DNA from 3 places in the Shewanella sp. SNU WT4 genome. Region 1 is predicted to be linked to each of the others. Evidence: predicted binding sites of a transcription regulator. Region 1 holds the regulator's gene; each other region holds the start of a gene.

Region 1 (3,175 bases):
CTCATCAATCGCCTTCTGCACTGCTTCGGAATTAATGAGGGCATGAAATAAATTCTGACGACTTGGCAGCGACGGCCCTGTCATCACTTTGCGCTGACGGCTAAAGTGAACCCTGGCAACCCGCGCAAGTTTATGGGCGATCTGCTGATCCGTGCCATGCTCGTCAGCCATATAACGCAGCGACACAGCATTAGAAAATTGCACAAAATTATGGCGACCTAAGAATAAGATCATAAAAAATTTGCGCAGCCAATTAGGATCTTCGCGCTCTAACACTGCGGCTTTCATAGTGTCATCTTCTTTACCTGGTGTCCGTCCCCAAAACAGACTCACAGGTACAAGTTGAATTTCCAAATCAGGATTAGCTCTGTGCATTTGCAGCAGAGTTTTAAATTCACTTAAGAAGGCATCACTTGATGGCCGATTGCCAATCATAGGTTTAGCGCGATTTAAGCACACAACTCGCGGCAGTGCTTTGCCGTGGCATTCCAACTCATCGTAAGGGCTAGGTAAACCAAACTTAGCGGTGACATCGCTCAAGGCGGCCATATCGCTGAAAGATTCAGTTTTCATTACATAAATGAGCGGTTTTTTAGGATCAAGATTTAGATCGGCAAAGGGATCTGTGGGCACAACGATTGTGTGCACTAGCTTGCGCTGAAACCAGCGCAACACTGTCATTACGAAAGAGTCTTGTTTGGCCATTGTTATTATGCAATTCAGGTCACGTTAATAGTCCTATAGAATACCAGAACAGGCTACTTGATAGCGAATCTCTACTTAAAACAAACCTTGGCGAATACTTGCGCCAGCACAAATACTGTATATACTAACAGTAACTGTATAGAAAGACAGGAACCAACATGAGACCTTTAACACCCCGCCAAGCAGAGATTTTAGAACTGATTAAACGCAATATCAGCGAAACTGGTATGCCGCCAACTCGTGCAGAAATTGCGACTCAGTTAGGGTTTCGCAGTGCCAATGCCGCCGAAGAGCATTTAAAAGCGCTGGCAAAAAAAGGGTGTATTGAAATCATGCCTGGTACTTCTCGCGGTATTCGTCTGCCGCCAGAAGAAGTGGTAGAAATTGAGACTGGTCTGCCACTCATTGGCCAAGTTGCTGCGGGCGAGCCTATTCTTGCCCAGCAACATGTCGAAAGTTATTTTCAGGTTGATGCCACCATGTTCCATCCTGCTGCCGACTTCTTATTAAAAGTTCGCGGCGATAGCATGAAGAACATCGGCATTCTTGAAGGTGATTTGCTAGCCGTGCATAAAATGCAAGAAGCTCGCAATGGCCAAATTGTGGTGGCTCGAGTTGATGATGACGTCACAGTTAAGCGCTTTGAAAAGAAAGGGAAAATAATTTATCTACACCCTGAAAATGATGAATATTCCCCGATAGTTGTTGATCCTAGCTATCAAGAACTGACTATAGAAGGCTTAGCCGTAGGCATTATTCGTAATGGTGGTTGGCTATGACCACCAAAACAGTAAATTCAGCAGGTCACCCCGGATTATGGTGCGCTAATACTCGGCGCGTTCATCAAACCATGATAGAAAGCTTACCAACCCATAGCCAAGGGCGAATTGAGCTTGAAAAAATTGCCCCACAACTGGTACGTCTCAGTCACCAAGGCCAATGGATAGTCTTAATTAATCCGCCCAACATAGGTTATAAAACCATGTTGGCCGCGGCAGGTGTTCGCTTAGATAGAGTCTTACTCGTAAAAGCCAAAGATGAAGTTGAAGCCTTATGGGCGAGTGAAATTGCCCTTACCAATGGTACCTGCAGCGCCGTATTAACTTGGGTTTCTATGTTAGATCAACGCGATCAGCGCCGCATGCAATTAGTTGAACGCAATGCTCGGGCGATTGGTTTTATTTTTGAACATACCAATTTGACAGGTAGTGATGAACTCGCGTTTAAGGCCCCGCAGACCTTACTGCGTGCCATGCATTAGCACCTAAACATAATCTAAAAATCTAAGCTCGAAATTCACTCATTCAAAATCTAGGCTCGCAGCCTAAGCTCAAAATTTAAATGCAAACCAAGTTCAGCCCAACATAGTGCTGCAGATTAAATTCTGCAGGCATGTCTTAGCTATTACTCATCATCAATACCAGCATTCATTTCAGTCAGCAAGCCACGCCCTATACTTTCAATCTTTATTGATTTCTAAATTTATGACTTTTCAGCTATATATCTATGGTATGGAAAATTAAGTTGCTGCTAACTTTAATGAATAATGGATTTATCTGATTAACGATTAGTGTCCAATATCGGGCAGCATCATCAAGAATACCTTGGTGCTAGCCTCAAAACACTTGCTGTCATCGTTTGCTGTTGTGGGAACCGAAGAGCTTACATAGCACCTAGACTTTACTGTGTGACTCTTCTTTGTAATTGCTTAGGCAATTAATTGGGGAGATCTCTCTTGAAACCAATACATTTTCTTTTGGCATGTATACTCATGCCGATTTTTCCAGCCACAAGTATGCCGTTAAATATGACCCAAGGGGTGTCAGCCATTAGCGGCAAGGTCTATGACCTACATATGACCATTCTCTACATTTGCTGCGCCATAGGGCTCATAGTGTTTGGCATCATGCTTTATGCCATCATCTATCACCGCAAATCCAAGGGTGCCAGCCCAGCCCAATTTCATGAAAGCACTAAAGTTGAAATCGCCTGGACGATAATCCCTTTTATCATTCTGATTTTAATGGCTATTCCAGCTACTACCACCTTGATTGCAATGGAAGATACTAGTGATGCCGAACTCACTGTAAAAGTGACTGGCTCACAGTGGAAATGGCATTACCAATATTTTGATCAAGATGTTGGCTTTTACAGCATACTTTCGACCCCAAGAGATCAAATCGATAATTTAGCGCCCAAAGATCAACACTATTTACTCGAAGTTGATAAGCCGCTTGTTATCCCTGCCCACCGTAAAGTGCGGTTTCTGGTGACCTCTGAAGATGTTATTCACTCTTGGTGGGTACCTGCCTTTGCGGTAAAAAAAGATGCCAACCCCGGCTTTATTAATGAAGCTTGGACACGTGCTGACAAGGTAGGTATTTATCGCGGCCAATGCGCAGAATTATGCGGTAAAGATCATGGGTTTATGCCGATTGTGGTGGAAGTCATGGAGCCAGAAGCTTTTGAT
Region 2 (3,175 bases), 1.3 Mb from region 1:
TTGGTTTTATCAACAAACATATGTTGATGACCATTACCGGCAACTTGTGGCAAGTGAGTGACGCACAATACTTGAGTCGATTGCCCTAATTGGCGCAGCATTCTACCCACCACAGCAGCGGTTGAGCCTGAAATCCCGACATCCACTTCATCAAATATCAAGGTCGGAGTGGCTACTTTGCGCGCGGTAATTACCTGAATACCTAGACCAATCCGCGATAATTCGCCGCCAGACGCCACTTTTGCCAGTGCTTGCAAAGGTTGGCCTGGGTTAGTCGTCACTTGAAACTCAACATTGTCACAGCCTAAGGTTGATATGGTTTGCTCGTTGAAGTTAACTTCAATCACAAACTTGGCTTTTGGCATATTCAATTGTTGAATCGATTGGCACACCAGCTTTTCTAGTTCTTTGGCGTGGCGAGTGCGGCTTTGATTTAGTTTTTTTGCTTGCTCAAGATAATGGCTGCGTTTAGCGGCCAATACTTGTTCTAACTCAGTTAAGGCTTGATCGTCAGAATCAATAGTCGCAAGTTCAGTCACTAACTCTTGGTGGCGCTCAAACAATAACTCAGGCATGACTAAATGCTTTCTCGCCAATTGCATACACAAGGTTAATCGTGCTTCTAATTCGGCGAAATGTTCAGGGTCGAGCTCAAGCTTTGATTGAAAATGATTGAGCTCATTAGCGCTTTCTTGAATGGTAATTAGCGCTTCGTTCAACATAGTGCAGACATTAGCAAGCACAGGGTCAAACTCACTGATCTCATCGGTTAAATTAATCACCTTATTAAGCAATTGCTCAATAGTGGCATCGTCACTGTCTTGGATGAGTTGCAAACTATGCTGACAATTATCAATTAACGCCGAGCCATTAGCTAAGCGCTTATGCTCAGATTCAATTTCCTGAAATTCACCGGCTTGCAGGTTAAATTCATCCAGCTCTTGCACTTGGTATTGCAGTAATTGGCGGCGCGCCAGTCGTTCGTTGCTACTTAAGGTTAAGCGCTTTAGCTCAGCCTCACTTTGACGCACTTGCTGATAAGCATTGATGACAGCTTCTTGTAAGAACTTGTGGTTCGCGTAGCTATCAAGCAAGGCTAGTTGCTGATCGGACTTAAGCATGGCGTGATGGGCATGTTGACCATGAATACCCACCAGCAATTGTCCAAGCGCCTTAAGCTGGGCTAAAGGAACAGGATTGCCATTGATGTAGGCACGACTGCGGCCTTCAGTGGTAATAATGCGGCGTAAAATACATTCAGTGTCGAGTTCGAGATCGTTGTCTTCCAGCCAGCGCTGCGCCGCAGGAACGTCGCTTAAACTAAAGCGTGCACTCACCTCGGCTTTGTCGCACCCAGGTCGAACGCTTGAGGCGTCGGCGCGATTACCTAAGCATAAACCTAGCGCATCAATAGCGATGGACTTACCTGCTCCTGTTTCACCAGTGATACTGGTCATACCGGCGCTGAAGTCTAATTCCAAAAAACGGACAATGGCAAAATTGTGAATGCTAATTTGGCTGAGCATAGTGAATTCCTGTCACTGACTAAACACTGTATTGATACACAGTATATACTGATTTTATATACAGTAAATACCATCCCGAATAATTTACATTTAATTAGCATGGCAAGCGTGATTAATTAGGCTGCATGTAAAAGACTAATGCTAACAGCATCATATATTTATCTCAGGTAGGCTGGTAGAATTTTACCACTTTCCTCTAAGGTTAAATGTCATGCGCGAACTCGGTGGTGCTGATTTACATCTAGTGTATTTATTTGTTCACCTAGTGAATGCTGGCAGTTTCTCGCAAGTGGCGAAAGAATTGTCTATGCCGATAGCCACTGTGAGTCGCCAATTGGCCAAGCTTGAGGCCATTTTAGATCAGCAGCTATTAATGCGCAGCACCCGAAAATTTAGGTTAACCGAGGAGGGCTTGGCAGTATTTCAGCGCTATCAAGCTGTGATAAATCAGTTTGATGAATTAAGTGACGGCGGCATAGATAAACCTGAGGGCACCTTGCGCATAGCAGCGCCGATTTCGATTATCTCTATGGTGCTGCTTAATGCCTTAAATGATTTTTGTGACCTTTACCCTGATATTCGCTTGCACATAGCTCAGTCAAATCAAGAAGTGGATTTGATTGATAAGGCGGTTGATATTGCCATTGTTGGCGGCGCGCAGCCCGATTCCTCTTGGGTTGCGACGACTCTTGGGGTGCTCGATTATTGTTTAATGGCATCGCCGCGCTACCTAGAACACAATGAGTTAATCGAGCATCCTGCGCAGCTGCGCCAGCACAGATTAATTAAGGTGTGGCCGCTATTTAATTGGTCATTAAGTCATGGCAGTGGCGAGCGCTTTTATTATGATGGCCCGGCGCGCTTAACCTTGATGGACTTACATGGCGCCATTAAAGCGGCGGCTGCAGGTGGCGGCGTGTTATACGGCCCAGAGTTATTTGCTAAAGATGAGTTTGCCAGTGGCGCTTTAGTTAAAGTCTTGCCTAAGTGGGCAGGGGAGCAACGGCGTATTGCCATGCTCTATCATCAGCGTAGTCAGCAGCCATTAAAAGTGAAATTGTTTCTCGCCTTTATGCAGGCGCGCGCGCCGGAACTGTTTGATATGGCAAGTTAAGCGTAAGCCAAATAGTATAAAAACCATTTGTTTTCGTGCCTATTTAGTATTGGTTTTATTGGTCATTATTGGTGTTTTAGTGATGACGACTTAATTTAGCGCGGTATCGAACTTGCTAGTGATGGCTTCAGATGGCTTCGTGATAGCTTTGGTGTGAAGAGAAGTCTAGGGGGCTACTGTGTTGTCAGCACTTAGTTAACTAGCTGATAGTCTGTGGTGTTAAATTGATATCCTATTCCCAAGTGCAATGCCTGCTTGGGAATAGGTCACATAGCTGATGCTTTGTGCTTTGAACGTTAGCGTTATGCGTCTGGTTCAGCTGAAATGCCGATGTTAGACACGCCAGATTCGACTAACTCTTTACGCAGCGATTTAATAAATTCAGCTTTTGCGTAAGGCTCTTTTTCTATGATATCGAGCAAGTTTGATTGCAGCTCACGCTCTTCAACCATCACTTCATGATTGAAAATTAAGTCATCAAGTTCTGATTCTTTAATGCTGTCACTGACAGTGTCAGCAATGCAGGCTTCGATAT
Region 3 (3,175 bases), 1.7 Mb from region 1:
GTGAAATGTTACAAGGTCAATCTCCAAATCCGCGGAGCATACCGCTTATTTTGCCTTAGGCTTGAAATTCGCTTGAGGCTTGGCCTTATTGGTTGTTTTGGCTTTGCCTTTAAACGCCCCTTTGGGTTTATAAGGCGTGCCCTTGCCTTTTAAACCACTAAAGGTCACGGATTTCACTTCATCGATTAATACGCCAATGTTTTGGGTAATAGGATCCATAAAATGAGCGTATTTAATCTCTCGCTGACTAATGGCTTCTAACTGTGATTCCCAGTGCGCCGTCATATCAGGAATAGTCATGCGCTTAGGGAGCGAGCAAATAAGCTCAGTGCCAACCTCGGTCGCTCGAATATCTTTGCCTTGGCGAGTTAAAAACTGACGTTTAAATAGCAGTTCAATAATGCCTGCTCGCGTGGCTTCTGTGCCTAACCCATCGGTATCGCGTAACACCTTTTTAATGGCCGGATCGGTGACATGGCGCGCAATACCTGTCATGGCCGAGAGTAAGCTAGCATCATTAAAAAATTTAGGTGCTGTCGTTTGTTTTTCGACTAAATCGGCTTGCTGACAATGAACGCCATCGCCAATTGCCACCTGTGGCAAACTGATGGCAGAAAACTCACTTTCGCCTTGAGGATTGGGTTTAGTCGGAAATAACACTTTCCAGCCTAGGGCAACCACATCCTTTTGTTTGGCAATAAATAATCCACCGGCGACTTCAGTATCTATTTGTTTATCCACGTATTCAAAATGCGGATAAAACTGAATTAAATACTGGCGCGCTACTAGCTCATAAATGTTGTTTTCGGCGCTAGAGAGGCGGCTTAAATCTGTGGCTTTCGCGGTCGGGATTATCGCGTGGTGAGCACTGATTTTACTATCATTCCACGCCTTAGATTTAAGGCTAACATTGGCATTGTTAGCCGCATCTTGTAAAGCTGCGCAAGAATGGCGGATGGCGCTAATGACTTGCGGCACATCATTTAAATGCTCTTTTGGTAAATAGCGGCAATCAGAGCGCGGGTAAGTGATGAGCTTATGGCGCTCATACAATTGCTGACAAGTATCAAGCACGCTTTGAGCACTCATGCCAAAGCGTTTGGCGGCATCAATTTGTAAGGCCGATAAACTATAAGGCAGTGGTGGCGGCGTGGCTTTTTTGGCTTGAGTGACATTGACTACTTTGCCCGTTTGCCCTTGTACCCGTGAAATCACATTCAAGGCTAATGCCTTTGATAACACCCGATTATCTTCATCCATATAAGGCTCACAGGCGACACTCGGGCGCCATTTGGCCTGATAAGACTCATTGCTCGCGGTCAAGAAAGTTGCCAGTACTTCATAAAAAGGTTTAGAGACGAAATTAGCAATTTCAAGATCGCGGTGAACGATTAAGCCTAATACAGGTGTCTGCACGCGGCCGATAGATAACACGCCGTTATAGCCTGATTGTCGCCCTTGCAGAGTGCATAGGCGCGTCATATTAATGCCATACAGCCAATCAGCGCGAGCTCGAGCTAACGCTGAGGTTGCTAAGGGAATAAAGTCAGTATTTTTTCTTAGATTATTAAGCGCCTTTTTAACTGCAACTGGATTTAAGTCGCTAATTAAGCAGCGCAATACTTCCGCTTTTTTGGCTTTAGATACGCCACAATGATTAATGACTTCATCAATCAATATCTGCCCGACCCTATCTGGGTCGCCCATGTTGACTAACACATCAGCGTCTTTAATGAGTTTCTTGACCACAGTAAATTGCTTTTTAGTGTTAGCCTTAACCACCAATTTCCATTCAGTGGGTACAATCGGCAAATGCTCTAACGCCCATTTTTTATAATCTGGGTTATAGGCTTCAGGCTCAGCTTGTTCCAATAAATGGCCAATACACCAAGTGACTACATCGCCATTGCCGGCCTTGATATAGCCATCATGTTGTTGATGGGGTTTAGGTAGCACATCAACCAATGCTCGGCCTAAACTGGGTTTTTCTGCAATAAATAATCTCACACTGACTTACCTGCTCTAAAGCTCACGATATTATCCAGACGGCGGCGTTAATTGGCTTGGTAACCCCGAATGAGTTCAGCCATGGGCTCAAGAAGATGGCAGTCAAACTGCCAATCAGTACACCCATAGTGACCTTAACAACACCGCCACCGAAGCACTGGATAAATTTACAGTAACTTTAGCGTTTGCTACTAGTTTCGGCAAGAAAAAAACCACAGCCAAGGCTGTGGTTTTACTTAAGTGACTAGCAATGCTGCAATTTATCCCTTACGGGTGGCAGACATTATGCAATTCAAGGTTAGTGCCTAGATCTTTATTGCGGGTAGTCTTGCTGTTGTCATTACGCTGCGCGGTTAATTGATCAAGGTAAGCTTGGTCAACATCGTTAGTAATGTAGATACCATCAAATACTGAGGTTTCAAAACGGGCAATGTCCGGATTTTCTTGTCTAACGGCGGCAATCAAATCGGGCAAATCTTGGAAGATAATGCCATCAGCGCCAATAATCTGGGCAATTTCATCGGCATCGCGACCATGAGCAATCAGCTCATTAGTGGTTGGCATATCAATGCCATAGACATTAGGGAAGCGAATTTCAGGGGCGGCCGAGGCAAAATACACCTTGTTAGCACCCGCTTCTCTTGCCATTTCAATAATTTGCTCTGAAGTAGTACCGCGAACTATCGAATCATCCACCAGCAACACATTCTTACCGTAAAACTCGGTATTAATCGCATTGAGCTTACGACGGACTGATTTTTTACGTTCTTGCTGACCAGGCATAATAAAGGTACGGCCAATATAGCGGTTTTTAACGAAGCCTTGGCGATAAGGTAAGTCCATTTCACGAGCGATTTCGAGCGCGATATCACACGAGGTTTCTGGAATAGGAATGACCACATCAATATCATGCTCATACCATTCTTTCTTAATCTTCTTACCTAAATAAGTGCCCATGTTAACGCGACTCGCGTATACCGAGACTTTATCTATGGTTGAATCTGGACGTGCAAAATACACATATTCAAAGATACATGGGCTGTAACTTGGGGCTTCTGCGCATTGGCGGGTAAATAGGCGGCCATCTAAGGTGATAAAGATGGCTTCACCTGGAGCGACATCGCGTATTACTTCAAAACCGACAGCGTCCAAGGCCACACTTTCAGAA

What was found. Region 1 encodes LexA, which represses DNA repair genes until DNA is damaged. Its sites were predicted from a motif close to TACTGTATNNNNATACAGTA; they were not measured.
Region 2: a site for LexA is predicted at 1,551-1,570, ahead of recN (DNA repair protein RecN). Genes of this name have one in related genera too.
Region 3: a site for LexA is predicted at 2,163-2,182, ahead of FJQ87_RS13075 (DNA topoisomerase III). Genes of this name have one in related genera too.

The regions. Positions count from the first base shown of each region.
Region 1 is NZ_CP041151.1:572,365-575,539, reverse strand. It holds gene plsB (glycerol-3-phosphate 1-O-acyltransferase PlsB) at 1-705, opposite strand, end outside; gene lexA (transcriptional repressor LexA) at 864-1,484, shown strand; gene FJQ87_RS02625 (SulA-like leucine-rich domain-containing protein) at 1,481-1,966, shown strand; partial or broken gene coxB (cytochrome c oxidase subunit II) at 2,477-3,175, shown strand, end outside.
Region 2 is NZ_CP041151.1:3,364,483-3,367,657, reverse strand. It holds gene recN (DNA repair protein RecN) at 1-1,526, opposite strand, end outside; gene FJQ87_RS15165 (LysR family transcriptional regulator) at 1,738-2,640, shown strand; gene FJQ87_RS15160 (YjaG family protein) at 2,943-3,175, opposite strand, start outside.
Region 3 is NZ_CP041151.1:2,930,746-2,933,920, forward strand. It holds gene FJQ87_RS13075 (DNA topoisomerase III) at 46-2,007, opposite strand; gene purF (amidophosphoribosyltransferase) at 2,275-3,175, opposite strand, start outside.